3 regions of the Bartonella sp. AU15XJBT genome follow, and region 3 is predicted to be linked to each of the others. Evidence: predicted binding sites of a transcription regulator. Region 3 holds the regulator's gene; each other region holds the start of a gene.

Region 1 (10,545 bases), on a different contig from region 3:
CATCCTTTTACCTTAAAAAAATAACACTTAAAAAGAAACTTGACTCTTAAAAGTTAAAGTTTCATCCTATCTTATTTGTGATGAGCGTAACGACTTTTTTTATGTGACTTAGGGGCTTTGTGACGTGTGGGAGTCCATTTATGAAATACCAAGCTGTTGTTGATCATAATAGGCAGCCTTTTCGTCGTGATACACGCATTGATGTTTTTCGTTCTTTAGCCTTATTGACGATTTTCATCAACCATATTCCCGGGACTCTCTATGAGCATATAACCCATAAAAATTTTGGTTTTTCCGATTCTGCAGAGATTTTTGTTTTGCTTTCAGGAATTTCGCTGGGGTTAAGTTTTCATGGGCGGTTACAGCAGAAGCCTTTTACTTTTATTATCCGAAAATATTGGCAGAGAGCTTTTCAGCTCTATGGGGCGTATCTTTTGACCACTTTTGTCACATTCAGCCTGTTTTTAGGGGCTTTTTTCTTATGGCAAACAGAAAAGCTGTTATCAATGAACAATGTGGGGCTCTTTTTTACAGAGCCTGTTATCGCATTTTTAAGCACTTTAAGCTTGGGGCATCAATTAGGCTATAATAATATTCTGCCGCTTTATATCGTTTTGATGTTTTTTGCGCCTTTTATCCTTTATTTGAGTTGTAAACAGACAAAGTGGCTGCTTTGGGGTTCGTTTATACTCTATCTTACTTGCGGATTTTATAAAATTGCTCCCCCTTCTTATCCTATAGAGGGAAAATGGTTTTTGAATCCTCTTTCTTGGCAGTTCTTATTTGTTATAGGCTTGACCAGCACTTTAGCACTCAAACAAGGTAAAACAATCGCTTTTCAGTCTTTTTGGCTGGTTTGTGCGGCAGCGTATCTCTTGTTGGCGCTGTTATGGGTGCGCTTAAATTGGTGGGGCGTTTTGGGAGGGCTCGGTTGGTCTTGTGCGTTGATCAACTTTAATAAAACCTTTTTAAGCTTGCCACGTTTGCTCCATGTTCTTGCATTATCCTTTCTCATTCTATGCTTACCGCGTGTCAATAAATGGTTTTATGTTTCAGAGCAGCATCCTTTAGCAATCTTAGGAAAACATAGTTTACCGGTCTTTGTAACGGGAACCATTTTTGCGATGTTTGGACAAATTGTAAAAACAGTGATGACAGGAACGTTTTTTTCCGATAGCCTCTTAATGATAACGGGGATTGCGCTGCAATTTGGAGTGGCTTATTATTGTGAAAAACGGCGGTCTTTGCAGGGGGCCTTTTCAAGGAAACTGATCCGTTTATAAGAAAAACGCTCCCATGGGGTTTGTTTGGTGGCGTTAACCTTAGTATAAAAAGCGCATTGCGCAAAAAATTTAAAAGAGGTAGTCAATTTTAAAAAAAAGCATTCTATACAGCAACACAAAGAAACTTTTTATTACTCTGTTCGTTGAGTGGTGTGGTTTTGTGCTGATACTTGGAGTATAAAAGCGTGAGTGTACATAAATGTCCCTATGATGAACCTATTATCATGATTGAGCATAATGCTTTTGAAAATGCTTTTAATCGTCTCTATGAAGAAACAATGGCGCTGATTGAAAAAACCGCAGCGTATATTGATTCAGAAGGGAAATTAGTAGCACGTTCCCTTTCGGCAGAAATTTCTGCAATCTATGCAAAAGAGGCGATGTATTTAAGTACACGACTTATGCAAATTGCCTCTCAACTCCTTCTTCTTCGGGCAGAGCGTGAAGGGGAAATGTCACCAGAACAAATAAAAAAAGAAATCGTAAAAGTCTCCCTTCAAACACCAACCTTAGAACTTGAAACCCCTTATTGGAACGACCTACCAGAAATTTTCCGCCAATTTGTTGCTCATTCACTGCGTTTGGAAGCACGCATCAAGTATATGCGCGCAGGATGGGAGACGGCTGCTTCCTGTACTTTAGAAGATGAAAATCCAGTGGGAAAACAAATCGAATTGCTGAAAACAGCCTTTGGGCGTTCTTAGAGCATATTTCCTTGGGTTTTAGCCTATTCGCTTCGTTTGAGAGGCGCTATGTTTTTTGTTTAGGATATGCGGCTGTTGTTTATGTGCTTTGAAAAGTAAGAGGCGGCTCGTATCTTGGGTGATGAAAATCCAGTGGGAAAACAAATCGAATTGCTGAAAACAGCCTTTGGGCGTTTAGGGATATTTTCTTGGCTTTTTTTTGTGATATTTTGAGCGGTATATTCGTTGTCGTGACTAAAATTAATCTGGAGAGTTTTTTCTGTTTAGCTTCTCTTTGAGTGTGGAAAAATATCTTGAGTTTATGACAAAGAGGGGGCATTGATTTCGAATTATGGTGTGGAGTATGGGCTGTGGTCGGCTTCAGTTTATTGTTGCTGGAACGCTTTCTTTTGATATTGTGTGATTTTATTTTAGCTATGAGAATGATCAGGCTATGCCGGATATTAGCCAAGCTCTTGGACATCGATTATCCTATTCTATCGTAAAATACTCTCGTTTAAGGCAGAGATATAAGGCACATAGCTGTGATGTATTCAGTATTTAAAATTACAGTACGTATGTGTTGAGAGCAGGGCTTATCCTTAGTGCTTATGAAGGGGGGCACATAAGTGGTCAACAGTAAGAAGCTATCGAGAGTCGTTGTTTTTTATAAGATAACGCTGGTAGGAATCTTCGTCCTTTGAGAGGTGGGGAGGAGGGAAAGCTCTATAATTTATTCCTCATAAAATTGCTGGAAAATGTGTGTTATAATAAACACCCCAAACGGAATATATTTGTGTTGCTAATCTGCGCGCTTGCTTTAAAGAAATATCTCTGAAGGCGCGTCACACCTCCCTTTCGTGACGGTCGTCCGTGAATGGCATAACGGTAAATTCCTCCATGAAATGTATAAAATTTCCCATAAAGTGTCTAAAAGCTATTGTGCTCTTCTATTTTTACGCTTCATAAAAGAGTAAAGCCCCATCATTCATTTTGCTAACCTCTCATGTTGTGACAGAGCTTTATATTTGAGATGGTTCATAAGAAGCATGCCCTCTTGTAAAGTTCCATGCCACATGGCTCTTCCGCTTATGATGTGCAAGGGAATGGTTTTGATAGATACAACATAAAAATAGGTTGGGAATGAGAGAAACTTTCGATATTTGGGGCTGTCATTCAACATAAAGAATGCTAGGGTATTCTTGTCAATCAATGCGTTTTCTCATGATCATGATGCATTGTTTTCATTTTTGGGGTTTTCGTTTTTGAGTTCTCTCAGTTTTAATAGGAGGGGCTCTCTTCACGGAAAATAAAACATCTAAAATCACAAAATAAATTGTCTTAAAAAGCTCTACGGGGGATTATGGGGGGCTTTATGGGCCCCGTGTTGCTCATGCAATACTCTCCCTATAATGCTCTTGTGTTGTGAGGGGTATGTAAAAAATACCTCGCAATGTTTGTTCACGTCCATATCATGGGGAGTATAATGTAAAAAGATCCCGTGAAGTCTATACCGTTCATAGAGGAGCATCTTTACATTTATATATCCAAAGACAACCCCTCTCTTTGTTTGCTTGTGGTGGTTTAATCGTTATGACATTGAAGATCAGATAGAAGGGAGTGAGTATATCGAAGGGGAATTTTTATGGGTTCCTTTTGCTTTCTTGTAAGGTGAGAATGGTTTTGTTTGATGGCATTTGTGTCTCATAAAGTTGCTGTTTGTTCGTGTGTTATACTGTATAAATTCATAACATATGCCCTTCTTTTTACTGGTTTTGCCCTTTGCTGCTGCTTTCTTTGCGGCTTTAAGCCTTTATTCAAAAGGGGGAAACGTGTATAAACTAGCGCTTATGGCAGAGACGATTCGTATTATAGGCATTGATCCCGGACTACGGTATACTGGATGGGGCGTTATCGATCTTGCGGGCAATCGTCTTCAGTTTGTCGCTGCAGGGACGGTTTCTTCTGATGTACAGTGTGATCTGGCTTCTAGACTCTATCAGATCCATAAAGGTCTTTCAGAGGTTGTGCATCAATTTATGCCCCATGAAGCGGCGGTGGAACATGTGTTTGTCAACAAAGATGCTACAGCAACGCTAAAACTTGGGCAGGCGCGTGCGATTGCACTGCTGGTTCCTGCGCAAGCAAATCTTCCTGTTTTTGAATATGCACCCAACAAAGTGAAAAAATCGGTTATTGGTGTCGGGCATGGTGCTAAAGAACAAATTCATATGATGGTAAAGGTTCTCCTCCCACGGGCTGAATTTGATAGCAATGATGCGGCGGATGCCCTTGCTCTTGCTCTTTGTCATAGCATGCATCGTAAGAGAATTGATCAATCTTATCAGGCAAGGGTGGCGATATGATTGGAAAGTTAAAGGGCACGCTTGAACATATCTTTGAAGATTATATCGTTCTTGATGTTCATGGTGTGGGGTATGTCGTTTTTATCTCAAATCGGTTGCGTCCTTCTTTGCCTTCTGTTGGGGAGACTTTAAGTCTCTTTATTGAAACGCATGTTCGCGAAGAGGCAATCCGCCTTTTTGGTTTTGCGACAAGAGCTGAACAGGAGTGGTTTTGTATGCTCCAAAATGTTCCAGGCGTAGGAGCAAAGGTTGCTTTAGCAATCTTGGGGACTTTATCGCCAGATGAACTTGCACAAGCTATTGCCCTAAACGATGTGGCGATGATTAGTCGCGCGCCGGGCGTTGGTAAAAAAGTCAGTGAAAGAATTGTGAGTGAGTTGAAAAGTAAAACACTCCCCTTTGAACAAGCGGTCAAGACTGTTTCGATTCCTCAGCGCGAGATAACTCATCAACCAGCCCATGATGCGCTTTCCGCATTGATGAAGCTAGGCTTTGAACGGGAGCAAGCCGCCCGTGCTCTTGCTCTTGCGATGAACGCTCTTGAGGGGGAGTCTGTGTCTTCTGCCCTGCTGATCCGCCATAGTCTCAAATTGCTTTCTTCTCCTACTTAAATAAAAGGTAACAATGCATAAAGATGAAGATCAACGCCTTCTGGGTCCCGCACCTCTTCCCAACGATCCGGATCGTTCCTTAAGACCACAAGTTCTTGATGACTTTATTGGTCAAGAGGCGGCACGGGCGAATTTAAAAATATTTATTGAAGCCGCAAAAAGGCGGCAAGAAGCGTTGGATCATGTTTTGTTTGTAGGACCACCAGGACTGGGAAAAACAACGCTCTCACAGATTATGGCAAAAGAATTAGGTGTTAATTTTCGCTCTACTTCAGGTCCGGTCATTGCTAAAGCAGGAGATTTGGCTGCTCTCTTGACCAATCTTGAAGAACGCGATGTCTTGTTTATTGATGAAATTCATCGCTTAAATCCGGCGATTGAAGAAATTCTTTATCCAGCGATGGAAGATTATCAACTCGATTTGATCATTGGAGAAGGTCCGGCTGCACGCTCGGTTAAAATTGATCTGGCTAAATTTACTTTGGTGGCGGCAACCACACGGTTGGGGCTTTTGACAACACCGCTGAGAGACCGTTTTGGCATCCCCATTCGTCTTAATTTTTATACGATAGAAGAATTAGAATATATTGTGCAGCGTAATGCGCGGCTTTTTGCTGTCAAGATCAGTGATGATGGTGCGCATGAAATTGCACGCCGAGCACGGGGAACCCCGCGCATTGCCGGACGGCTTTTACGGCGCGTTTGTGATTTTGCTTTGGTGAAACAAGCAAAACAAATTGATCAAAAAATCGCTGACGAAGCGCTTTCACGCCTTGAGGTGGATCATCTGGGGCTTGATCCACTGGATCGTCGTTATTTACTCCTGATTGCACAAACTTTTTTAGGGGGACCGGTGGGAATTGAAACCATTGCTGCTGCTTTATCAGAACCACGCGATGCTATTGAAGATATTGTTGAGCCCTATCTTCTCCAACAAGGCTTTATTCAGAGAACGGCTCGTGGTCGTATTCTCACTGAAAAGGCTTGGAGCCATTTAGGACTTTCTGCGCCTGCTTCAACATCTATACAAAAGCGTACTCAACTTTCTGATGCTCAAGATAATGCATCATTTCAGACAACTTTATGGGATGGGGAAGATGACTGAGGCATTTTTTTAAAAAAATTGTGCAGATAGTTTATCGCAAACGCTTATAAGGATCAGAGGTGTTCTGCTTGTCCGTGTGTTTTGGCTGAAAAGATTTGGAACGATAAAGGATTTTGTGCTTTGGCTTTTCACAACTTCAACACAAAAATGTGTTGAATCTTTTGATTGATAAACAATTTTCTATCTTAAATAACTTTATGGGACATGAAGTCAATGACAAAAGTAATGCCTTTCAAGAGCAATCATACAAATGCTTTTCATAATTTTCAGGTGCGTGTTTATGTGGCTGATACAGATTTTTCTGGTGTGGTTTATCATGCGCGTTATCTGGAATTTTTTGAACGGGGACGTTCAGAGTTTTTACGGGATACCGGTTTTAATAATAAGATGTTAGCAGCAGGGGTTGAAGGGGAAAAACTGTTTTTTGTTGTGCGCCATATGGAAATTAGTTTTTTGCGACCAGCCAAAATTGATAATCTTTTAGTCGTTAAAACACGTGTTGATCATATCCAAGGAGCACGCTTTTTTATGGAACAATCTATTGTGTATGAGGAGATCACGCTGGTAACAGCGAAAGTTGAAATTGCTCTGATTAATGAGGATGCAAAACCACGACGTTTACCCAAAGAGCTTTTTGCAAAAATGCTGAGTTAAAAGGGTTGTGCATTGAAGATACAACAGTTTTATTTATAAAGATAATATAACGTTATTCAGCTTGAATGAAAACTTTGCGTGTCGTAAAATTTTCTCATTTCAAATCTTTTCCCTATTGAAATAATGAAAACTATCCGCTTACATTTTCATAAGAGAGTAATGTATAAGCACTTGAAAAATCTGTAAAAATTTAAATAGATACTCTTCAATGTTATAATGGCTCAATATTGCAAGTGAGCGAAGAGAGTGAATGGGGCGGTTTTCATGAAGGAGAAAGAGTGAAAAGGCTTTTTTCACGTTAGGGAGGCTTTGAAGTTATCCCATGGTGCCAGAGACATAATGCGCATTGAAAGGGGCTACAGCACAATGAGATTATAGGAGACTGATACGAGATTATAGGAGATTTACCTGGGGAGGCATTAAATGAGCGACATTGGGTGAGGCATTTTATGGTGGTTTATTTTTGGTTTTTTTTGTGTATACTTGGGGTGTAACCTTATTAAACTTAAGGAAAAATGAGAGAAACAATAGCCTAAGGTAATGCATCATCTTTCATGATGCCCCCTATTGATTGATCATGATCATTCATTGCGTTGTCATTTTCACAGAAGGCTTGTAAGATTTTCTCTTTTCAAGCTCTTTTGTGAATTCATCAAAATCATTTTCTGATCTGTTACATTTTTTTCTTGTCACAGACGGGGTTGGTGCATGAGGGGAAACGAGGATTGAGAAAGGCATAAAATTGCCTTTTATAAAGCTTTTCAAGAGCCAAGACTTATTGCAACATTTTGAGCTTGGAACGCCACATGATGGTTTAGCGTTCTTTTCATACACGTAAAGATGGGGACGCATAGCAGATTTGATATCATGCTTTATATTATTTATGGACGGGGAGGGGTTTATGTCGTTGGGAAATAGGGGTGAGGTGTATTGAGGGATGCTTCTCGTGATCACTTTTTAAAGAAATTTAAGAAACAGGTCTTGTTTTAGCGCATGGATTTATGTGACACTAAAGTTTTTTACTTAAATTTAGAAACTATAAAACAATCTGTTTTATAAAATTTTAAGGAATGCACCTTTCATTTAGAGGGACAAGAATTATGCCGCATGTAGAACTAACGAATCCGGAAACAATGGGAATGTTGCATTTGTTTATGCAAGCAAGTCTCGTCGTTAAAGTTGTTATGGTTTTGTTACTGCTTGCTTCCGTCTGGAGTTGGGCCATTATTTTTGATAAAATTTTTACGTACCGGAGAATACGGCGTGAAATCAAGCAATTTGAACGGACATTTTGGTCTGGCAAAGCGCTAGAGGATCTTTATGTCGCCTGTAAAAGTTACCGTACCAATAGCATATCTGCTGTTTTTATGGCAGCAATGGCTGAATGGAAAAAATCTCTTGAAAAAGGGACCCATACTTCGATCAGTTTGCAGAGCAGAATTGATAAGGCAATGGATCTAACACTGGGACGTGAAAGTGAAAAAATAGAATCAAAGTTAAGTTTTCTTGCGACACTGGGATCTGCGGGACCCTTTATCGGTCTTTTTGGAACAGTGATTGGGATTATGGAGTCTTTTCTTTCTATTTCAGCTTCTCAAAACACGTCTCTTGCCATTGTCGCGCCAGGGATTGCAGAAGCACTTTTGGCAACGGCGATTGGTTTGTTTGCAGCAATTCCAGCCGTTATTGCCTATAATAAGTTAACCCATGAAAGTGCGCGCATCATTGCACAAATAGAAAATTTTGCTGATGAGTTTTCAACAATTGTCTCGCGGCGTATTGATGAAACACGCACATCACATTCCCCTTTATAAAAAGGAGCTTAGCCATGGGAATTTCTGTTGCTTCTTCTTCTCGAAAAAATACACGTAGGCGGCATCATTCACGAAGCCAACTGATGAGTGAGATCAATATTACCCCTTTTGTGGATGTGATGCTGGTGTTGCTCATTATTTTTATGGTCTCAGCTCCTCTTTTGGTGAACGGTGTTCCTTTGGATTTGCCACGCAGTCAAGCGGGGCTAGTCCGCGCGCAAAAAACGCCCCTTACGGTTTCACTTGACGCGCAAGGGCGCTTTGCCATTCATCAAGATTATTATGAAACATCACAAGCGTTGATTGCACAGCTTAAAGCTCTTCTGGAAGCAGACGCAACACAAAAAGATCAACGGATTTTTGTGCGGGTTGCTAAAACTGTTGAATATCAACAAGTCTTAAAACTGCTTGCAGATATTCAAAAGGCAGGTTTTTCTCAAGTGGCACTAGCAAGTCTCGCACAATAAATAACAAACAATAAAGTTGTCCATAACCAATTGTTTTTTAAATGTTTTAAAAGAGTGCAGCGTGATTAAAAGTGAAAAAATATAAGGTATCAATTAAGGCATAAAGAATGAACAAAGACTCCTATCATAGCATGAAACGAGGCTTGGTGTTATCCCTTGTGGTCCATGTTATTTTTCTCAGTTGGGGCGTTGTTCAGTTTATGAACTCTGTTTCTTTACCACAACCATTGGAAGCAATTCCCATTACTCTTGCGCCTTTGATGGAAGAGTTTTCCTCTCAACAAGGCTCCGTGAAAGCGCCACTCCATGCAATTCCTGCTGTTAAACCAACCACTAAACCCCAAGAGAAAGAAGATGCACGCCATATTGGAGAGGGAGAACGAGATAGTCTGGCACCTTTTCAACCAAAGGAAAAGCCGCGCTCCGTTGAGACAACACCGTTGCTGCCAAGCAATCCGTCAGAAATATCCAAACTTACAGAACCAGAATTATTAGAAGCAAAAACAGAAGAGATTTCAAAAGTGCTAGAAGATGCGCAAAAGCTTGCGCCTGAGATGCCTTTGAAAGCAGCGGAGGACGACCCCAAGGTTGCGCCTGAGATGCCTTTGAAAGCACCAGAAGATGCGCAGAAGATTGCGCCTGAGGCGCCTTTGGAAGCAGTGGAAGATGCGCAAAAGATTGCGCCTGAGGTGCCTTTGGAAGCAGTGGAAGATGCGCAAAAGATTGCGCCTGAGGCGCCTTTAAAAGCACCAGAAGATGCCTCCAAGCTTATCCTTAAGCCTGCTTACAAAAGTGAAGAGATGATATCGTTAAAAGAATTGGCTCCAACGGTACAAAAGGTCCCAGCAGAGCCGGTTGTACAGCAAGCGCCCAAAATTGCACTTCCAGAAAAACCTCTTCTTCCGCAGTTTAAACCAAAATTTGACGAAGAATTTCCAATAAAGAAAGAGGGTGCATTCAATCAAAAGGCGCCAAAGCTTAACAAGAAAAATCAAGAGAAACAAACCATTGAAGATATTTTAGCCATGGAAGAAAATAATTTGCTCAATCGTGCGCGCTCACAAGGAGGGGGAGCAAAACGTTCCCATACACCAGAAGCTTTAGGTGCACGAAAAAATATCAATGATACCACAAAAATGGCACAAACATTGGTCAATATTGCAGGGGGATGTATTCAACAGAAGCTTAAACTTGTGGCGCTTGGTGGCGATTTAAAAAACCGTCCCGTCGTGCGGTTGCGATTTTACTTAGACCGTGAAGGGATGGTTGTGGGCGATCCTATCATTGATCCTATAAGCGGTCTTGAGAGTCAGCAAGCGATTATGATCAGGCAGGTGTATACGGCTGTCTTTTCATGTCAACCTTATGCAGATCTTCCCCGTGATCAATATGACCTGTGGGGGCAGGGGTTTGACTTTAATGTTGATCCCCTCCAAGAAATAAGATGATAAATGAGAAAAATCGCTTAACGAAAGGACACATTCCATGATGACTATAATGAGACATAAAGTTTTTACGTGGTTTATAGTCACTTGTGGTTTGTGGCTTTCAAGTCTTTCATC
Region 2 (10,545 bases), on a different contig from region 3:
TGTCGAAGCGAAGGGGGCTGGGGATCGTGCTCGTATCGAAGCTTCTGAGAATGAGAAGGGAACGTCCTCATAAGTTTTTTATTTTGTTGGATTTTTAAAGGCCGCCTTATCTTAGGCGGTTTTTTTATACATATTTTTAAGTTTGTTTTACTTGAGAAATAGATGGTGAGAGAGAATTATAGGATATTGAATTATTTGATTTTTATAATATTTATTGTTTAAATGGGTTGTTTTTATTCTCTATTATGAAATATTAATGGAGATCCTTTATTTGCGGGGATGCTTTTTTAAAATTCTATGAATCTTCAACAGAATAGGCTGATTTTATAAGGAGTAGATTATGAGGTATTCTTTTTGGGTGCGGCTTTTTTTTGCGATTATGATGCTGATATCGTTTGATCATATCTATGCTCATGTTCCTCAGACAGAAAAAGAAATCACTCTTTCATTTGCTCCTTTAGTTAAAAAGACAGTTCCATCTGTTGTAAATATTTATGCAGCACGGCAAATTAGAGCGCGATCACCTTTTGCGGGTGATCCATTTTTTGAGCAATTTTTTGGTCGTTTACAAAATAATTTTCCTGTTCGTAAGCAATCATCATTAGGGTCAGGCGTGATTGTTGATGCACGTGGTTTGATTGTTACAAATTACCATGTCATTAAAGATGCAAGCGAAATTAAAGTGGCTTTTTCTGATGGGCGAGAGTTTGAGAGTAAGGTCGTGCTCAAAGATGAAGCAACGGATATTGCCATTCTTGAAGTTGATGCAAAAGATACTCAGTTTCCTGTTCTTCCTTTGGGGGATTCTGATACTGTTGAGGTTGGTGATCTTGTTCTGGCTATTGGTAATCCTTTTGGTGTTGGTCAAACGGTTACAAGTGGTATTGTTTCAGCGCAAGCGCGTACACGTGTTGGGATTTCCGACTTTGACTTTTTTATTCAAACAGATGCAGCCATTAATCCAGGAAACTCTGGTGGCGCTTTAATTGATATGAAGGGGCAATTAATCGGAATTAATACAGCTATTTATTCGCGTTCCGGTGGTTCTGTAGGGATTGGTTTTGCTATTCCAGTTAATCTTGTAAAAGTGATGCTTGATACTGTTAAACGCGGTGGAAAATATTTTGTGCCGCCTTATATCGGGGCATCCTTTCAAAATGTTACACCTGATATTGCTGGTGGTTTAGGTTTAGAACGTCCTTATGGGGCTCTTATTATTGAAGTTATTAAAGACAGTCCTGCTGAAAAAGCCGGCTTGAAAGTAGGTGATGTTATTTTGAGTGTGCAGGGGGTGCGCGTTGATAGTCCAGATAGTCTTGGGTATCGTTTGATGACGGCTGACGTTGGTCATAGTCTTGCTTTAGAATATTTACGAAGTGGCAAAACTTTAAAAACACAAATAAAGGTTGCATCAATATCGGAAACTACATCTGTAAAATCTGAAAAAATTACGGGTGATAGTCCTCTTGCTGGTGCCGAAGTGTTAGATTTAACACCGCAAAATAGTCGACGTTTTCATCTTCCCATATCGGCAAAAGGTGTTGTGATTACCAATCTTGATGAAATGAGCAATGCTTCTGGAATTTTTCGTCCCGGAGATATCTTACGTGTTGTAAATGGCCATAAGATTCAAACAGTTCATCAGTTGAAAAAAGTTCTTATGCAAACGCGTTCGCGTACTTGGCAATTGGAATATGAACGTGATGGTATGTATATTCGCCAATTTATTCGTTGAGGTTTTTTTTGGAGAAAGATTTTTTTACTTCGTCATTTGATCCTAAAGTTAATAAAAATCAGCCACTTGCAGAAAGAATGCGTCCTTGTTCTCTCAATGAAGTTGTGGGACAAAAGCATTTAATTGGAGAAGATGGCTTGCTTTCACGGATGGTGGCAGCGGGCTCAATTGGATCGATGATTTTTTGGGGGCCTCCAGGGACGGGAAAAACAACAGTTGCACGTTTGTTAGCACTTGAAACAAATTTCGCCTTTGAACAAGTTTCTGCTATTTTTACAGGCGTTGCTGAACTTAAAAAGATTTTTGAAGTTGCGCAGAGGCGTTTTATGTCTGGGGATAAAACGCTTCTCTTTGTTGATGAAATTCATCGCTTTAATCGTGCACAGCAGGATAGTTTTCTTCCTGTGATGGAAGATGGTACGGTGGTACTTATTGGTGCAACGACCGAAAATCCTTCTTTTGAACTTAATGCTGCTCTTCTTTCGCGTGCACGGGTTTTAACATTTCTTTCTCATGATCATGAAAGTTTGGACATGCTTTTGAAGCGTGCTGAAGAGGTAGAAGGAAAGTTTCTTCCCTTGGATGATGGTGCTAGAGACGTTTTGATAGGGATGTCTGATGGTGATGCACGGGTAGCATTGACATTAGCAGAGGAAGTGTGGTCTGTTGCGCGCTCGGGAGAGATTCTTGATGCTGGTGCTTTGCAAAAAGTTATTCAGCGTCGTGCACCCATTTATGATAAAGGACGAGATGGGCACTATAATCTCATTTCAGCGTTGCATAAATCCGTTCGTGGCTCTGATCCTGATGCGGCGCTTTATTATTTAGCACGTATGTTGGATGCTGGTGAAGATCCTCTCTATATTGGGCGAAGATTGGTTCGTATGGCTGTTGAAGATGTTGGTTTGGCAGATCCTCAAGCTCTTGTCATTTGTAATGCGGCAAAGGATGCCTATGATTATTTGGGGTCACCAGAAGGAGAGTTGGCTTTGGCACAGGCATGTCTTTATGTTGCAACTGCACCAAAGTCAAACGCGACATATCTTGCGTATAAAGCAGCACTGCGTTGTGCGCGCAAAAATGGTTCTTTACCGCCTCCTAAGCGTATCCTTAATGCACCGACGAAATTGATGAAGGAAGAGGGGTATGGAGATGGTTATTGTTATGACCATGATGAACCAGATGCTTTTTCAGGACAAGAATATTTTCCTGAAAAACTTGGGCGACAGAGTTATTATAAACCAGTTGAGCGTGGATTTGAGCGTGAAATTGTGAAACGTCTTGAATGGTGGAAACAATTGCGCCAAAAGCGTAAAAATCAACAATAAAATTTGAGTTAAAACACATTTTTATTGATTTTGGATTTAATTTTTTATCCCTCATGTCACCGTATGAACAAGTTAGTTTATATTTTAAACACTTGTTGCATTGCTCGTAGAGCAATCTTTTTTTGAAACGCATATCTTTTTATGGATTCATAATTTAAGAAATCTGTCATTCAACTCTTAAAGCTGCTTTGTTTTTGCGGTTTTAAGCGATTAAGATATTTATTTATATTGATATTTCATTGTTTTGTATGTTGAATGAGAACCCCAAATACCGTATGTTTCTCTTATTCCAAACCTAATCAATCAAAACCATTCGCTTGTACGTTACAAACGGAATTAACGTGTGATAAAAACTGTACAAGAAAAAACTAAAAATGACACTATGAATCTTTTCAAATGTCGAGGGGCTTTGTAACATTGGGAGCTGGAAAGTGTGTCGTGGTGTCATGATGGTGGTGCTGGGTTGTTTCAAGCGTAAAGATGTCGGTGCTCAATGGATTTTACAGTATATCATTTACGGGCACTGTCGCGAAATGGGTGTGGCGAGCGTTGAAAGATGTCTTTTTCAAACAAGCGCGTGGAGATGCAACACAAAGGCGTTCTGTTTTTTGATGTAATAGGGTGTCGTTTTTATTGATGATGTATTTTGTGTGATTAAGGGGAGCGTTTTTCTCTTAGGGATTTAACCAAAGGGGTAAGGAGAAAGGTTGAACATTGTGTTGAAATTTAAATTGTTGCTTTTCTAGAGAGAGATAAATGTGCTAACTTGCCCTCCTATAGGAGTATTATTTTATTTAGAATTTCTTTTGTGTCATAAGGTAAGGAGTTTCAATTCTTTATTTTGATGCTCATGATATGTTATAGACATAACGTGGGGGTAGAGATGGAAATAGTCTGTGAACATCTAAACTCAAGACTTTAGTTAAATTAAAAGTACAGTGTACACTTTAGAAGTGTTAGATTATTATGAATCGGTCAAGGATATAATCGTGGATAAAACAAAAGCTCTCGATGCTGCTCTCTCTCAAATTGAACGTTCTTTTGGTAAAGGCTCGATTATGCGTCTTGGGCAAAAAGAGCAGGTTGTTGAAATTGAAACAATCCCAACAGGGTCATTATCCTTGGATATTGCTTTGGGGATTGGTGGGTTACCGAAGGGGCGTATTGTGGAGATCTATGGACCAGAAAGTTCTGGGAAGACAACATTGGCTCTACATGCTATTGCTGAAGCCCAGAAAGGGGGAGGAATTTGTGCTTTTATTGATGCTGAACATGCGCTTGATCCTATTTATGCGCGCAAGCTTGGGGTTGATTTAGAGAATTTGTTCATTTCTCAACCGGATACCGGTGAACAAGCATTGGAAATTACAGAGACGTTAGTTCGTTCTGGTGCAGTTGATGTGCTTGTTGTGGATTCTGTTGCTGCTTTAACACCGAGAGCAGAAATTGACGGTGAAATGGGTGATGCTTTGCCCGGATTGCAAGCTCGGTTAATGAGTAAAGCGTTGCGAAAATTAACAGCAGCAATTTTTCGCTCTAACTGTATGGTTGTCTTTATTAATCAAATTCGCATGAAAATTGGTGTGATGTTTGGTTCTCCCGAAACGACAACGGGCGGAAACGCTTTAAAGTTTTATGCTTCTGTTCGTTTAGACATTCGTCGTATTGGCTCTATTAAAGATCGGGATGCAATCGTTGGTAATCAGACGCGTGTTAAAGTAGTGAAGAATAAACTGGCACCTCCATTCAAACAGGTCGAGTTTGATATTATTTATGGAGAAGGTATTTCTAAAGTAGGTGAATTGATTGATTTGGGTGTCAAGGTTGGTATTGTGGAAAAATCTGGTGCATGGTTTTCTTATAATTCTCAGCGTTTAGGACAGGGGCGTGAGAATGCAAAGCAGTTTTTGCGTGAACATGCGGAAATAGCTACAGAGATTGAAGCCGCTTTGCGCCAAAATGCTGGTTTGATTGCGATTGAATTGTTAGAAAATGCAGGGTCAGAAAATATAGAAAGTGATGAAGTCATTTGATAGAGCGTTTTTTCGTCTATAATTTTTTCATTTAAGTTTTTTTCTGTTTTTATTTGTTTGAGTTTTTTAATATACAGCCATTTTTTCTCAATTTTTTTGAACAAATAGTCCATTCTTTGATTAAATTGACTCCATGCGTGGCAAAGAGAATATTTAATGAAGGGGATTTTTCTTTTATGGTTTTATGCGGTATTCTGCAGGTGTATATATGAATAGTGTTAATAATATTCGGTCAACATTTTTGGATTATTTTCATCGTAATGGGCATCAAGTTCTTTCTTCTAGTCCACTTGTTCCACGCAATGATCCTACACTTATGTTTACAAATGCAGGGATGGTGCAGTTTAAAAATGTTTTTACCGGACTTGAACAGCTTCCTTATAAAAAGGCTACAACGGCACAAAAATGTGTTCGTGCGGGTGGAAAACATAATGATCTTGATAATGTTGGTTATACGGCGCGCCATCATACATTTTTTGAAATGCTAGGTAATTTTTCTTTCGGCGATTATTTCAAAGAAGAAGCCATCTTTTTATCATGGGATCTTTTAACAAAGGAATTTTGCCTCCCAAAAGATAAATTGTTGGTAACCGTTTATCAGAGTGATGATGTTGCTGCTGAATTATGGCGTAAAATCTCAGGTCTTCCAGATGAGAAAATCGTTCGTATTGCGACAGCTGATAATTTTTGGGCGATGGGTGATACAGGTCCTTGTGGTCCTTGTTCGGAGATTTTTTATGATCACGGTGATGAAATTTGGGGTGGTCCTCCTGGAAGTATGGAAGAAGATGGTGATCGCTTTATTGAGATTTGGAACCTTGTTTTTATGCAGTATGAGCAGCTTTCTAAGGAAGAACGTGTTGATTTGCCTCATCCTTCTATTGATACCGGTATGGGATTAGAGCGTATCGCGGCTGTTTTACAGGGTGTTCATGATAATTATGACATTGATCTTTTTCGTGCATTAATTGGAGCGTCAGAAGAACTTACAGGGATTAAGGCAAAGGGTGATTTTATTGCCAGCCATCGTGTTATTGCTGATCATCTTCGCTCATCGGCATTTTTAATTGCGGATGGTGTTCTTCCTTCCAATGAAGGAAGAGGATATGTTTTACGTCGCGTTATGCGTCGTGCTATGCGTCATGCACATCTTCTTGGTGTTAAAGAACCTTTAATGTGGCAGCTTTTGCCTGCTCTCATTCGCGAAATGGGACAAGCTTATCCTGAATTGGTGCGGGCTGAATCTTTAATTACAGAAACTTTAAAATTAGAAGAAATACGTTTTCGTAAAACGCTTGAACGAGGACTGGGTTTGTTAAATGAAGAAAGTGCCCAGCTTAAGGAAGGGGATCATTTAAATGGTGAAATTGCTTTCAAGCTTTATGATACCTATGGTTTTCCACTTGATTTAACGCAGGATGTGCTTCGGCGTCGCGGAATATCTGTTGATGTTGATGCCTTTGATAAAGCGATGGAACGCCAGAAAGAGGAAGCCCGTGCTCATTGGTTGGGTTCTGGAGAAGCTGTCACGGAGACAATTTGGTTTTCTGTTCGTGATCAGGTAGGGGGTACAGAATTTTTAGGGTATGAAACAGAAAAAGCTAAAGGTATTCTTACAGCTCTTGTGTTTGATGGTAAAATTGTTGATGAGGTTTCTTCAGGGCAGAAAGCCATTCTTGTGTTAAATCAGACTCCTTTTTATGGTGAATCTGGTGGACAAATTGGTGATAGCGGTATTATTTCGGGTAAAAATTTTATTTTTGAGGTGCATGATACTCAGAAAAAGGCTGATGGTGTTTTTATTCATCTTGGAAAAGTTAAATCTGGTCATGCTAAGATCTCTGATTGTGTAGAATTAACCGTTGACGTTGTTCGTCGTAAAAAAATCCGCGCCAATCATTCTGCTACCCATTTATTACACGAGGCTTTACGTCAAGTATTGGGATCTCATGTGACTCAAAAGGGCTCTCTTGTATCGCCAGAACGGTTGCGTTTTGATTTTTCGCATCCAAAATCTGTTTCTTTGGAAGAATTAAAAAAAATAGAAGATTTAGCCAATGAGATTGTTTTGCAAAATAATAAAGTGATAACGCGCCTCATGGCTGTCGATGAGGCAATTTCTGAAGGAGCAATGGCACTCTTTGGCGAAAAATATGGGGATGAAGTTCGTGTTGTTTCTATGGGGGCGCCACTTGAGCAGGGAGGATTAAAAAAGCATTGGTCAATTGAGCTTTGTGGAGGGACACATGTGGAAAGAACAGGCGATATTGGCTTGATTCATATTGTTTCTGAAAGTTCTGTTTCAGCTGGAGTGCGGCGTATTGAAGCTTTAACAGGTGCCGCAGCGCGTCTTTATCTTTGTCGCCAAGATGTACGTATCCGTGAAATTGCTGATCTTTTAAAAACTTCTTCTTCTGATTTAGAAGAACGAGTGAGGAGTTTGCTTGATGAACGTCGTAAACTTGAAAAAGAGTTGAATGATGTACGCAAGAAAATGGTGTTGAATGGGAAAATAACAGAAAGTGGTCAAGGTGATATTACCATCATCAATGGACTTTCTTTTATGGGGCGTATTGTCAAAAATATTTTACCACGGGATCTTAAGGCACTCGTTGATTCTGGAAAAAGGAAAATTGGGTCTGGAGTGGTTGCTTTTATCAGTGTTTCGGAGGATGGAAAAGGGAGTGCTGTTGTTGGTGTTACGGATGATTTAACGGATAAACTCAATGCTGTTGATCTTGTTCGTATTCTTTCAGCTGTTCTTGGTGGTCAAGGTGGAGGTGGGCGTCCTGATATGGCGCAGGCTGGTGGTCCTGAGGGAAACAAAGCTGATGAGGCCTTTGCAGCACTAAAAGATTTTCTGGAAAAAATTTAAAAAGTAAAAACCTTTCTTATCGGTGTTTTTTACGTTTTTATGTTAGATTGGCGTCTAAAAATCACCAATATCTGTCTGGTGTATTGCTGAAATGCAGAGATAGCATCATTGAGAGAGATAAAATCGTAAAGATAAAAAAGTAGTGTTCGTTCGCGAGATTGTGCGATGCTTCATGCTTTTGTTTATGAGGTAAACGAGGCATATCTTTCATGAAGAATAGTATCTATTATATTGATTTTAAAAGAAACATCTCTATTCTTTTTCAAAAGAGGAATTGTGAAGAGGATAACGCAAGGTTTATTGGTATAACAGTTTTTTAAGCTTGTGAAGTTATAAGCTATCGTTTTTTGTTTTCTTCCATGTGCACTCGCCACATTAAAAATAGATTATGCTATTCTTAGAAATTTTTTCATTTACATGAACAAAGCATTTTGGCAACATTTTGCATTGAGATGTTTTTGGGCATGAGATTTGTGAAGAGTATCATTTTTATGATGCTATGGCTTCATGTAAGGGGATGATGTTTTCATTTTCTCCTTCTCTTTCTGGTGGTGTGAGTGTTAAACCGCTTGCTTTTAAAAATTCAGAAAAACGGCCTCCTTTATCGATCAATTCTTGAAAGTGTCCTTTTTCAATTAAGTACCCCTGTTCCAGAAAGAGTATCATATCAGCATTGCGTACTGTTGAGAGGCGATGTGCTATAATGAAAGTGGTGCGGTTATGGCTTATGCAATCAAGAGCCTCTTTGACACGTGCTTCTGTTTCAACATCAAGAGCACTTGTTGCTTCATCTAGAATGAGAATAGGGGCATTTTTTAAAACAGCGCGTGCAATTGCTAAGCGTTGTTTTTCTCCGCCTGATAGTTGAGATCCTCGTTCGCCCACCATTGTGTTATAACAATCGGCTTTTTTTAGAATAAAATCATGCGCTTCTGCTATTTTTGCTGCTTCACAAAGTTCTTCGTTTGTTGCATTTTCTTTTCCTATTGAGATATTATCACGAATACTACGGTTGAAAAGACCGGCATCTTGAAAAACTGTTGCTAGAGATTGGCGTAAAGATTCGCGATTGATCGAGCGTATATTTATTCCATCAATGGAGATATGCCCAAAGGTAGGGTCATATACGCGCTGCAACAGATTGATTAATGTTGTCTTTCCAGCCCCTGTTGGTCCTACAATCGCAATCGTTTGTCCTGCTTTCACTTCAAAGGAAATGTCAAAAACACCTTGAGAAGAATTTGGGAATTTATAGGTAACGTGATGAAATTGTATGCTACCCTTAACATTTGGGAGGGAAGGGAGATTTTGTGGTTCGTTGATAGGGAAGGTTGAGTCTTCCATTTCAAAAAATTCTTGCAGTTTTGCTTGTGAGGATATTGCACAATGAATAAAATTGCTCATTTGATCGAGACGGCTAATCATAAGTTGTGCAAATCCAACAAAAGCAACGACTTCACCTACTCTTAATTGATCTTTTGCAACAAAAAAAGCTCCAAGGAGAAGAACACAAACGATTGAAACTGTTGAAGCCATTCGATTTAAGCCACTGGCGAGTGCCCACCAATTGAGAACAGGATTTTGTGCTTTAAGTAGAGCATTTGTATGTTGATGCAGTATGGATGTTTCTTCTTTTATTCGGCTATAACTTTGTACAATAGAAACATTAGAGATTGAATCACTGACATGTTTAAAAAGGTTATGATGATAGCATTCTACAGCGGCTTGTCCGTCTTTTGTTTTTCGCATCACTAAACGTGCAATTAAGACATAGATAACGGCAAGTACAACCAAGACTATTGAAAGACGCCAATTCATATGAAAGGCTGTGGGTATGAGAACCAATAAGGCGACAAGCGTTGAGAGATGTTGGCGCATAAAATCAAGCCATATGGTTGACATGGAGTCTATTGCACGTAAAAGTGTGTGGAGTGCGTTAGACGTTCCGCGTTGTTGATGCCAAATTAAAGGCATGGCAATGATGCGTTCAAAAGATTCTGTTAAAACCGTTAAACGGCGTCTATGAGCTAAGCGGTCTGCACCACGAGCTACAAGGACATAAGCGATAATATGGAAAAGACCAAAACAAACCCAAATGGCAAGGGTATGGATGATCCCTGATTTCTCTGCAATGGAGTCAATAACGTGTCCAAATAAAATAGGTTCTGCAATAGTTATAATCGCCAACATAACATTAGCGGTACAGATTAAAAGGGATGCATTTTTCTCTCTGTTTAGGTAAGTGAGAACACGTGCATAGGTTTTGAATAAGGACACTTTTAATTACCTCCATTCGCTGTTAAGCGTAAAGGCTGTTGATTTTTATAATCTTGAATTTCTAGCTAATAAAATCTGAACGTTAAGAAAAGGCAATTTTGGATACTCATTGTAATATGGTGTGATAAAGCCAACGAAAATATGAATTTTTGTGTTTATAAAGGCGCAAAAATAGATCAATAAAATTATCAGGCAAAAATATCGGGTAGGGAAAATTATCAGGTAAGGGAACTTTCATGGCAGGCGTAGAAATAAAAAAGGTTGAGACAGATGAAAATGGAATGCGCTTAGACCGTT
Region 3 (10,545 bases):
TTTAGCCTGCACTCATTACCCTTTTTTGATTAATTTCTTTCGTGAACAAGCTTTATGGTCCGTTGAATGGATTGATCCAGCAAAAGCGATCGCCAAACATATTAGATCATTATTACCCTTGTCTGAAAAAATACATCAGAAACCCATAAAGAAATATCAAGATTTTGCGTTGCTGACGTCGAAAAATATCACTGCTTCAACGGAGCATTTGTTAAAAGGATTTGGCTTAAAACTTATGAAAAGAGTTGACTTTGAAATACGAGATCAATAAAGATGCTCCAGCTTTTTCTTTCAAGAAATGGCAGTAATTGACGTGTCCCGTGGATAACTTTGCATATTGGTATGTTAAGCTATTCTGTCAGTCTTTTGTATTTAAAGGCAGAGGAGGGCGCGTTTCCTTGGGATCTTCAAGATCTCGTGTTTTATTTTAAAGGAAATGCGATGAGTAAACGCGAAACAACAAAGTATAAAATTGACCGTCGTATGGGAGAAAATATTTGGGGTCGTCCCAAATCTCCTGTCAATCGTCGTGATTATGGTCCAGGTCAGCATGGACAGCGCCGTAAAGGAAAACTTTCTGACTATGGGGTGCAATTGCGCGCTAAACAGAAGTTGAAAGGGTTTTATGGCGATATTTCAGAAAAGCAGTTTCATAAAACTTATGTGGAGGCTGCTCGTCGACGGGGTGATACGGGTGAAAATCTTATCGGTCTGTTGGAATCTCGTTTGGATGCTGTTGTCTATCGTGCAAAATTCGTTCCTACGATTTTTGCTTCTCGCCAATTTATTAATCATGGTCATGTGAATGTAAATGGGCGACGCACAAATATTCAATCGTATCGTTGTAAGCCAGGTGATGTTATTGAGGTTCGGGAAAAATCGAAACAGCTTGTTTTGGTTTTAGAATCAGTGCAATTAGCAGAACGTGATGTCCCTGATTATATTGAAGCAGATCATAAACAGATGAAAGCGACCTTTACACGTATTCCTGCTTTTGCAGATGTTCCTTATGCTGTGCAAATGGAGCCTAATTTGGTCGTTGAATTTTATTCTCGATAATTTTTTATGAAAAAAATTGTTTCTCTTCTATTATTATAATTTCAAACTATTGTGTTGTTTTTATAATCCTTGAGGTTAACAAATATTTTGTGAATGGTTCTATATTAAGTTTATGACACTATTCTCGTGTTATAAGCTTATATAGTTCCATTTTTTTTTCATATCTGTTTTGATAAATTCAGAAAACATAAATGTAAGCGTGCTTTATATTTTGTTTCTGTCTTTACAAAACGAGCGACTACTTGTGCAGGTTATGATCTTATGAATGATGTTTCAGTTGAATATCAGGCAACAGAAGAAAACGAAAAGAAAGATGATTTTTTGGCAAACCAATCAGATGATTGTCATCCAATATTTCGGCGTGCTCCTTCAAGTGTGGAATTTAATAAATTACGCAAACGACTTTTGCGTCATATGCGGCAGGCTTTGGATGATTTTTCGATGCTCTCGACTGGAAAAAAATGGCTTGTCGCTTTATCGGGTGGAAAAGACTCTTATGGTTTATTAGCACTTCTTTTAGATTTAAAGTGGCGTGGTCTTTTACCCGTTGAAATTCTGGCTTGTAATCTTGATCAAGGACAACCAGGATTTCCTAAACATATTCTTCCAGATTTTTTGAGTTCTTATAAAATTCCCTATCGTATTGAATATCAAGATACTTATTCCATTGTTACAGATAAATTGGCACAGACACAGACATATTGTTCACTTTGTTCTCGATTACGACGCGGTAATCTCTATCGCATTGCACGTGAGGAGGGGTGTTCTGCATTAATTTTAGGACATCATCGTGATGATGTTTTGGAAACATTTTTTATGAATTTATTTCACGGTGGCCGATTAGCCGCTATGCCTGGAAAACTTAAAAATGATGAAGGAGATCTTTTTGTATTACGCCCTCTTGTCTATGCCGCTGAGGAAGATATGGAAAAATTTTCTCAAGCAATGCAATTTCCAATTATTCCTTGTAATCTTTGCGGTAGTCAAGATGGTTTACAACGTAATGCAATGAAAGAAATGCTGAAAAATATCGAAAGACAAATGCCAGGACGTAAAGATACAATGATTCGCGCTTTAACGAATGTGCGCCCAAGTCATTTGCTTGATAAAAAATTCTTTGATTTTAAAAGGTGTTAATAAAATGAGATATAAAAAAATAAGTTCAAATAGTTTAAGATAAAATACTTATTTATAATGATAATTTATTGCTTTGCAATTTAACGACCATAGGTGTTTTATTTCAAATTTTCTTATATTGTATCCATAAAAACATCTCCTTGCATATCACAAACAGAGCTCTTGTGTGTATAAAACACATTTTAAAAAGCTTCCTTTAAATAATTAATGACTGTCGCAATATGGAAAAATGGGAAAATAATATGACGGTTGGTTTGCTCTTTTTTTAAGAGAACCTTTTAGATTTTATTTTATCTTATCCTGTTGTGCAATAAAACATCTCGTCATTTAGGGTGGTGAACCAAAATGATATAAGCACTTGATAAATTAAGTATTTTTAGAGTGTATAGCAAAAACTCAAGGCAGGGATTATCCGTAAATCCTCATGAAGTGAGTCACATAAGTGATCGCGCCCTATTGTGAGCAGTTGTTTTTTTATAAACTGTCTCTGATCAGAAACTTTGTCATTGGGGATGGGAATAAGTTAAATTTTTTCAAACTGCTATACCATAAAGGTCATAGGCATCCGATTGTTCGATTTTAACGGTGACAAATTCACCGATACGTAAGGGGCGTCGTGATGATATATGGACAACACCATCTATTTCTGGAGCATCGTATTGACTACGTCCTTTGGCAACTTTTCCTTGACTTTCATCGATAAGGACTTGGAGTCTTTTTCCAATTTTTTTCTTTAAAAGATGTGTCGAAATTTGTTGTTGTTTTGCCATAAAACGATGCCAGCGATTTTCTTTCACGTCCTCAGGAATATTTTCTAATCCCAAATCATTTGCTACGGCCCCTTTTACTTCTTCATATTTAAAGCATCCAGCGCGTTCAATTTTTGCTTCTTCTAGCCATTCTAGCAGCATATTAAAATCTTCACTCGATTCACCTGGAAATCCAACAATAAATGTTGATCGCAAAGTAAGATCTGGACATATTTTTCGCCACTTTTCAATTCTACGGTTTATTTTTTCCATAAGAGCAGGACGCTTCATATGACGCAAAACAGTCGGTGATGCATGCTGAAAAGGAATATCCAGATAAGGGAGAATTTTTTTCGCAGCCATAAGTTCGATAACTTCATCCACATGAGGATAAGGATAAACGTAATGCATACGTACCCAAATACCCATATCACCTAGTTCACGACAAAGATCAAAAAACTTTGTTTTAATTGTACGATCTTTCCAAGAATTTTCGAGATATTTAAGATCAATACCATAAGCGCTCGTATCTTGTGAAATAACCAAAAGTTCTTTTACACCCGCTTGTACGAGTTTTTCAGCTTCGCGAAGAACGTCACTAATGGGGCGTGAAGTGAGATCACCACGCAGTGTAGGGATGATACAAAAACTACACCTGTTAGAGCATCCTTCAGAAATCTTTAAGTAGGCGTAATGGCGAGGTGTTAAACGAATACCTTGGGGAGGAACTAAATCAATAAACGGATCATGAATTGGAGGAATTGCTGTATGAACAGCTTCTATAACACTTTCATAAGCTTGCGGTCCTGTAATAGCTAATACATTTGGATAGGTTTGACGAATAACATCAGGATCAGCACCAAGACAACCAGTCACAATAACTTTGCCATTTTTTTTGAGCGCTTCATCAATATTGGCTAATGATTCTTTTCTGGCAGAATCAAGAAAACCACAGGTATTTACAATAACGACATCAGCTCCTTGATGTTGACGTGAAATCTCATACCCTTCAGAGCGGAGGCTTGTAATAATTCGCTCAGAATCTACGAGTGCTTTTGGGCATCCGAGGGAGACAAAACTAATACGAGGTGCTACCATGATGATCCTATAATTACTATGAACGATTGAGTTCCGCTTTTATTGACTTAAAAAGTAAAAAATGTTTTTTATTTTTATATATAACAATCTGTTACAAATTTATTTGATTTTTTTCTACAATATTTTATGTGATTTTATACTGGCATACGATTTTAACTTATTATACCGTAAAATACCGTCGTTGAGGATGATGATATAAGACAGACTCCTTCAAAGTATTCAAGCTCTTTTAGAGTACGTAGTGAATATTTTAAGCTTACTTGTCGAGCCTTCCATCATCGAAAAACATAAGAGGGAAGGAGGAATCCGTTCGATAAGGATTTGGATTGTTTATAGACCAAACTGGAGGCATCCTTTTCCTTTGGCTATGGGGAGAAAGTCAATTGCGTGTGACACAATAAAAAATACTTAACAGATTCTTTTACTCTATTTTATTGGCGTATGTATAGCGTATTATAAAATAGGGTTGTTTTTTAATATTTGCGAATAAGACCGGTAAGTTTGCCTTGTATTTCTACACGCTCGGATTTGTATGTACGTACTTCGTAATGAGGATTAGCGGCTTCTAATGCAACAGAGGTTCCTTTGCGTCGATAACGTTTTAATGTTGCCTCTTTTTTATCAATAAATGCGACAATAATTTCACCTGATATTGCTGTATTTTGACGTTTCACAATAATTGTATCTTTATCAAAGATACCAGCTTCCACCATAGAATTATCTTTAACTTCTAATGCATAGTGCTCACCTGTATTAACCATATCGTGTGGAAGAGAAAGTGTACTTGTTTGTTGAAGTATGGCAGAGACAGGCACGCTTGCAGAAATACGTCCCATAATGGGAATAGTGATATTTTTTATTTCTTCTACCTCAAAGTTACCAAGATTAGTCAAGTTTTTTGATATTTCCCTTTTATTTTTTTCTATCATACTGGGAGAAATCTTACGTGCTAGAGAAAGGTTAAATGTTATTCTCTCGGGGAGTCGAATCACCTCCACTGCACGAGCGCGATTGGGCAAACGGCGTATAAAACCTCGTTGTTCTAAGGCTATAATGAGCTTATGAATGCCTGACTTTGAAGAAAGTTCTAAAGCATTTTTCATTTCTTCAAAAGAAGGAGGAACACCAGTTTCTTTTATATGATTGTGAATAAATAAGAGGAGCTCATATTGTTTACATGTCAGCATTCAATCTTCCAATCAAAAAAATAAAAAAATTTATAGTAAAAAATACGTGTATATATAATAATTCTACAATTTTTTCGCTAAATCAAAATTATTTGCTTTATTTTTGACCTTATAAGTGAAGTTAATTAGGCAATCTATTTATTTAGAGACATATTTAAGGTATGATAGGTATGGAATTTTACTTTAATAAAGTTATCATAATATTTCTTATATATTGTAAAAACACATTAATATTAAATAATATATAAAAAATATTTTATAGCTCTGACTGAATTACCCTACACTAAATTTTATGGTCAGAGTGTTATCCTTCTATTTTTTAATAGATCTACGTATTTTATCATTTCTCGTATAAAAAGTTAAATAGAATACATTCTTTCAATAGCGACTTTATGTGTATTTAGAATTATTTTATGTGTATTTAGAATCATTTCGCATATTGTTTCTGTTTTTTTATTTTTTAGTCAAATTATCTACAGCTACAATAATGAGCATAATTTATAGTCATGTCTGATATTTTCAATGAAACTAAATTTTTTTGCTTCATATCTGCCTTATTCTATAGAATAATTGGCTATTGTTATAGAATCATTGTACGTGAGTAAAAGTCATATCTTCAAAATGCCATTATTGCTCATTCGCATATTTGTTTTTAAAAAGATATCTCTCAATATGCCTGCTTCCATCAAAATGATCTTGCAAATAACATAAAATCTTTTGAGCAACGCTATCTTCATATCTCAAAAGTCTACACCACCATACTATTTTGTCCGCCCCTTATGTTGCAATAATTTTTGGTTGTTGAAAGGACATACAAGAGGCATTTTCATTTCTTTTTTTAATCGTTTTATTCTTCTCCTTGTGTTGAGTAAGCAAATGATTTTTATTATTTTAATATAAAAAGAACAAAAGAATTTGATATGAGAAAATCTTACGGTATTCAGATCTCTCACTCGAGTGATAAAATGATAAATTATTATAAATCAATGGGATATATTATAAATCTCTATTTATATTTGAAAATTGAAAACTAAGACATAAAGATATAAAAATAAACTATAGTAAGAAGTATTTTTCTGCTCTATCCATGATGCTTAACAGCCCATGTGTGGAGGAAGAGGGGGGCTTATAATTTTACCATTTCGAATCTATGAGATATTTTTATCGTTAGATTATTTCTTTATCGAGATTTCAAAAAGAAGATCAAAGAGTAACTTTACAATGACGAGGAAAGGGAAAAAACGGAAAATTATTGATAACTGGAAAAAAATAATAATATTTTTTCAAAAGGTGTTGACCAAATGAAAAGTCAACCGTATGTTCCCTTCACTTTCTACAAATTATATAGTCTGCAAACTAGATAGCTTGTGTGAGAGCGCGTAGCTCAGCTGGTAGAGCAACTGACTTTTAATCAGTAGGTCCAGGGTTCGAATCCCTGCGCGCTCACCAACTTTAAATAATATCAATAAACTATACAGAAGTTTGAGAATCTTTGTTATTTTGATTCTTTTTAGTTTTTTTGACTGCCCTAATTCTTTTTGAGATTTTTTGATTGATTCTATAGTCGATCATTTTTTATCAGCTGTTTTTATATAGAGCGTTTTTTCTCCAACCCAAAAGTGCTTTATGTTTATGAAACAATTAAACCTGTGCTGATAGCACGTATAGCTACTCGTTTTCGCAATTCATGGGCTGTGCTTTAATACCCGCTGCATTATATGGAACAAGCTGGTAAAATCGTCATACTTATTCACAGTTTGTGTTTATTCACAGCTTATCTTATAAGATGATTTTATATAATAACATATTGATTTATCTATTTTTTTATTTTCTAACGTTTTTATAAAGTGCATTTATTTCTTATGACAATCATAAAATGGTTAACAATGTGTTAATTTTTTGATAAAAGGGGCGAATTCAAGGGTGGTATATGCGCGAGGGGTATCATTTAAAAACGTGAATTCTCCTATCGCGTACAAAAAGCGTGACGTGGTTTTTACAGTAGTACTTAACAAAAACTAAGTGGACTGAATAGATGCCTTCAAATAGTAAAAAGAAATTTACTTCTATTATTAAACCGACATTTCAATTATTTTCTATGATCGTCATTTCTCTGTCATTGGTGTCTTGTTGCGCAAGCGAAACTATGCATTTTTCAATAAAAGATTCCTATCAGAATAAACCAATTGACGTAAATACTTCTGTTCTCCCGAAACAAATGTCCAATAACAGAAATCAATCAGAAGAAAAAAGGCGTGGACGAGCAGTTGTTGGTAAACCTTACCAAATAAAAGGAAAGTGGTATTACCCTGAAAATGATCCAACGTATAAACGTGTTGGTGAAGCATCATGGTATGGTTCAGACTTTCATGGGCGTTTAACTGCCAACGGTGAAATTTACGACATGAATCTTCTGACTGCTGCTCATCCTACAATGCCTTTACCTAGCTATGCTCGTGTTACTAATTTGAAAAATGGATCTTCACTCATTGTTAGAGTGAATGATCGCGGACCTTTTATGAAAGATCGTATCATTGATTTATCAAAGCAAGCTGCGGCAATACTTGGTTATGTGGATAGGGGAGTCGCAGATGTTAAAGTAGAGTATATTGCTGAAGCGCCCATTGGCTACTATGATGGTGCATATTTAATGGCCTCTTATACTCCTGGAAATTCTGCCTCATATTCATTAGCGTTGGAAAATGTTTCGAAAAAAAGAGAAACTGCTTTGTTCAAGGAGCGCAATACAGGAAACAAAGAAGAATTAGCTAAAGCCTCCTCTGTTTCACAAGAACAGCGCAATAAAACTGTTTCAGTAAAATTGCCAGAAATTGGTCCTATCATGGTTGATAAACCGGTACCATTCGATCAAGTTGCTTCTATAAATAAGCTAAACAAAAGAACAAAGATTAATTGGCTACAACTGTTTTGAGAAAAAATATGTTAATTTTTAATCGATATCATTTTCAAATAAAAAGTGATGAAAAAAGGTCGAGGTTGAGTGTTATCATTAATAATTTAATACGTCTCTCCAATCCATTGCCAGTCTATTTTTGATTTTATGACAGTGTTTGCTGATAAAGCGCGTGTTTTTTTCTGCTATAATGGCTTTTGTCAAATGAGAAAAGCCGGATTGTGTGAGTCTGTTTGTGTAATCTCTGAAACGACTATACAATCTAATTGGGAAAGAATATAAAGTCTAAAAAGCAAAAGATATTTCCTTTTGATTCTGACTTTGCGGCCTTCGAAAGCATAAGGGTAATATCTTATGAGGAGATTATGCATTGTTTTATGCTTTTTTATCGATTTCTTAATAGCATAACACCCTTCACGTAAACTGAACAACCTCAAAAAAAATACACTTTTGTATTGTCTGTTCACATGTGCTCATTTTCCATTTTAAAGAGGTATATCTGGCTCTCAAGCCCATTTTATGACAGCTTTCCTGAATAGTAGAATGTAAAGCCATTAGGCATCATAGTCTTTACACGTATGAAGATATAAACTGACACCATCATACATTTTGCAAAGCTTTTATGTTTTGCAATACCTTGGGACTTGAGAGATTTATAAAAAGTATTTTTATTCTCTCTTTAATAATCTTAATCTTCACCCCTATACTAACCTTGCTTATGAAGAATAAAAAAAAGCGATTTTAATTGCTTTAAAGAGGTGGGATGATGAGAGAATTTTACAGTATTTTGGTCAGCTTAAATTTTAAAAATTAATAATTTATCATAAATAAATCAATGTACTGGAAATAAAAAAGCTAAAAAGTCTTTTTTGTCTTTCATGCTTTAAAATGTTAATATTAGCTCTTGCGTGGAAGATAAAAAATATATCATTTTACTTTTGCTCATGCTGAATGAAAATAAAATCTTTTCTTGAGTTATCAATAATTCCTCAATTTGCGGAAATAAGAGAGTTTTTTCCTATATAGTGATTCTCTATGCTAATCTTTGGATGGGAGGAGTGGCTATGTATACAGTATTAAGGATCTTACTGATCTTATGGGGGATGTTGGTATTTAATACGTGGGGGAGAGCGCAAGATTTTCAAATTTCCGCTTCACAAGTGTTGTTACTAGATGATGATACAGAGACAATACTTTATGAAAAACAAACTGATATTCCTTTTTTTCCTGCTTCATTAGCAAAATTGATGACAGCGGAAGTCATCTTTCATCAATTAAAAGAAGGATTGTTACAGAATTCCCAAAAATTTAAGGTCAGTGAAAATGCTTGGCGCAAGGGTGGGGCACCTTCTGGTACAACCACTATGTTTGCAAAAATAAAGACAGAAATTAGTGTTTCTGATCTTTTGCGTGGTTTAATTATTGTTAATGGAAATGATGCTGCTATTATTCTGGCTGAAGGAATATCAGGAGATGAAGCCCATTTTGCACAGCTGATGAATCAGCGCGCTAAAATAATTGGTTTATCTCAGAGCCATTTTGTTAATGCAACAGGGCTTCCCGAGGAGGGACAATTTGTAACCGTGCACGATATGATTATATTAGCGCGCCATATTGCTCACGAATATCCGGATTATTATGCACTTTATCGTGAGCCTCATTTTACGTGGAATAATATTTTTCAACGGAATAAAAACCCTCTTATTTCTAAGGAAATTGGTGTAGAAGGATTTGGCTTTGGCTACAGCGAAAAAGAAGGATTTTCAATGGTTGCCACCATTTATAAAAATCATCGACGTCTTTTTTTAGCAATCAATGGTTTGCAAGATGGTAAAAAACATACAACGGAAATAGAACGCATTCTTCAATGGGGAATAACGGCTTTTGATCTCAAAACGATTTTCACAAAAGGGGAAACGGTTGGTCGTGCTTCTGTTTATGGTGGGAAGCAAAATTTTGTTCCACTTATTGTTAAAAAACCGATAAGTTTTATGCTTTCCAATGAAAAAGAAGTCAACGTTAAAGCAAGAATTAAATATCATGGTCCATTGAAAGCTCCCATCGTTTCAGGACAACCCGTTGGCGTTATTCAAATTTTAGAAGATAAAAAGGTTCTTTTGGAAAAACCAGTTTTTGCCGAAGTGGATGTTCAGGAAGGAAGTTTCTTTACAAAAGTAAAAGATGCATTCTATGAAATAACAATTGGATGGTTACGGAAATATTTGTAGTTACGCGCTAATAAGGGTTAAGGTTTATACGTGTCAGGTTATTTTATTACATTTGAAGGAGGGGACGGGGTAGGAAAAACAGTGCAGATTTCTTTACTTGCTGAATATCTCTCTCACCAAGGTTATGATGTTATTACAACACGAGAACCAGGAGGAACAGCAGGGGCAGAAGC

Evidence for each region. The regulator LexA, encoded in region 3, represses DNA repair genes until DNA is damaged. The targets are predictions, from matches to a motif close to TGTTCNNNNTGTGTTCNG.
Region 1: the regulator LexA is predicted to act here: its motif matches at 3,615-3,632, upstream of ruvC (crossover junction endodeoxyribonuclease RuvC).
Region 2: the regulator LexA is predicted to act here: its motif matches at 3,909-3,926, upstream of recA (recombinase RecA).

The regions. Positions count from the first base shown of each region.
Region 1 is NZ_JAQITG010000003.1:104,413-114,957, forward strand. Features, by position in the region: gene PVV57_RS02580 (OpgC family protein) at 141-1,283, shown strand; gene PVV57_RS02585 (DUF1465 family protein) at 1,469-1,987, shown strand; gene ruvC (crossover junction endodeoxyribonuclease RuvC) at 3,817-4,332, shown strand; gene ruvA (Holliday junction branch migration protein RuvA) at 4,329-4,943, shown strand; gene ruvB (Holliday junction branch migration DNA helicase RuvB) at 4,957-6,048, shown strand; gene ybgC (tol-pal system-associated acyl-CoA thioesterase) at 6,262-6,702, shown strand; gene tolQ (protein TolQ) at 7,803-8,516, shown strand; gene tolR (protein TolR) at 8,531-8,983, shown strand; gene PVV57_RS02620 (cell envelope integrity protein TolA) at 9,091-10,431, shown strand; gene tolB (Tol-Pal system beta propeller repeat protein TolB) at 10,469-10,545, shown strand, end outside.
Region 2 is NZ_JAQITG010000013.1:23,682-34,226, reverse strand. Features, by position in the region: gene rplQ (50S ribosomal protein L17) at 1-73, shown strand, start outside; gene PVV57_RS06680 (DegQ family serine endoprotease) at 341-1,735, shown strand; gene PVV57_RS06675 (replication-associated recombination protein A) at 1,744-3,063, shown strand; gene PVV57_RS06670 (hypothetical protein) at 3,495-3,680, shown strand; gene recA (recombinase RecA) at 4,053-5,096, shown strand; gene alaS (alanine--tRNA ligase) at 5,305-7,971, shown strand; gene PVV57_RS06655 (glucan ABC transporter ATP-binding protein/ permease) at 8,461-10,248, opposite strand; gene PVV57_RS06650 (RluA family pseudouridine synthase) at 10,485-10,545, shown strand, end outside.
Region 3 is NZ_JAQITG010000010.1:10,166-20,710, reverse strand. Features, by position in the region: gene murI (glutamate racemase) at 1-271, shown strand, start outside; gene rpsD (30S ribosomal protein S4) at 442-1,059, shown strand; gene ttcA (tRNA 2-thiocytidine(32) synthetase TtcA) at 1,321-2,196, shown strand; gene rimO (30S ribosomal protein S12 methylthiotransferase RimO) at 2,730-4,043, opposite strand; gene lexA (transcriptional repressor LexA) at 4,517-5,230, opposite strand; tRNA gene PVV57_RS05805 (tRNA-Lys) at 6,604-6,679, shown strand; gene PVV57_RS05800 (septal ring lytic transglycosylase RlpA family protein) at 7,266-8,162, shown strand; gene PVV57_RS05795 (D-alanyl-D-alanine carboxypeptidase family protein) at 9,209-10,372, shown strand; gene tmk (dTMP kinase) at 10,403-10,545, shown strand, end outside.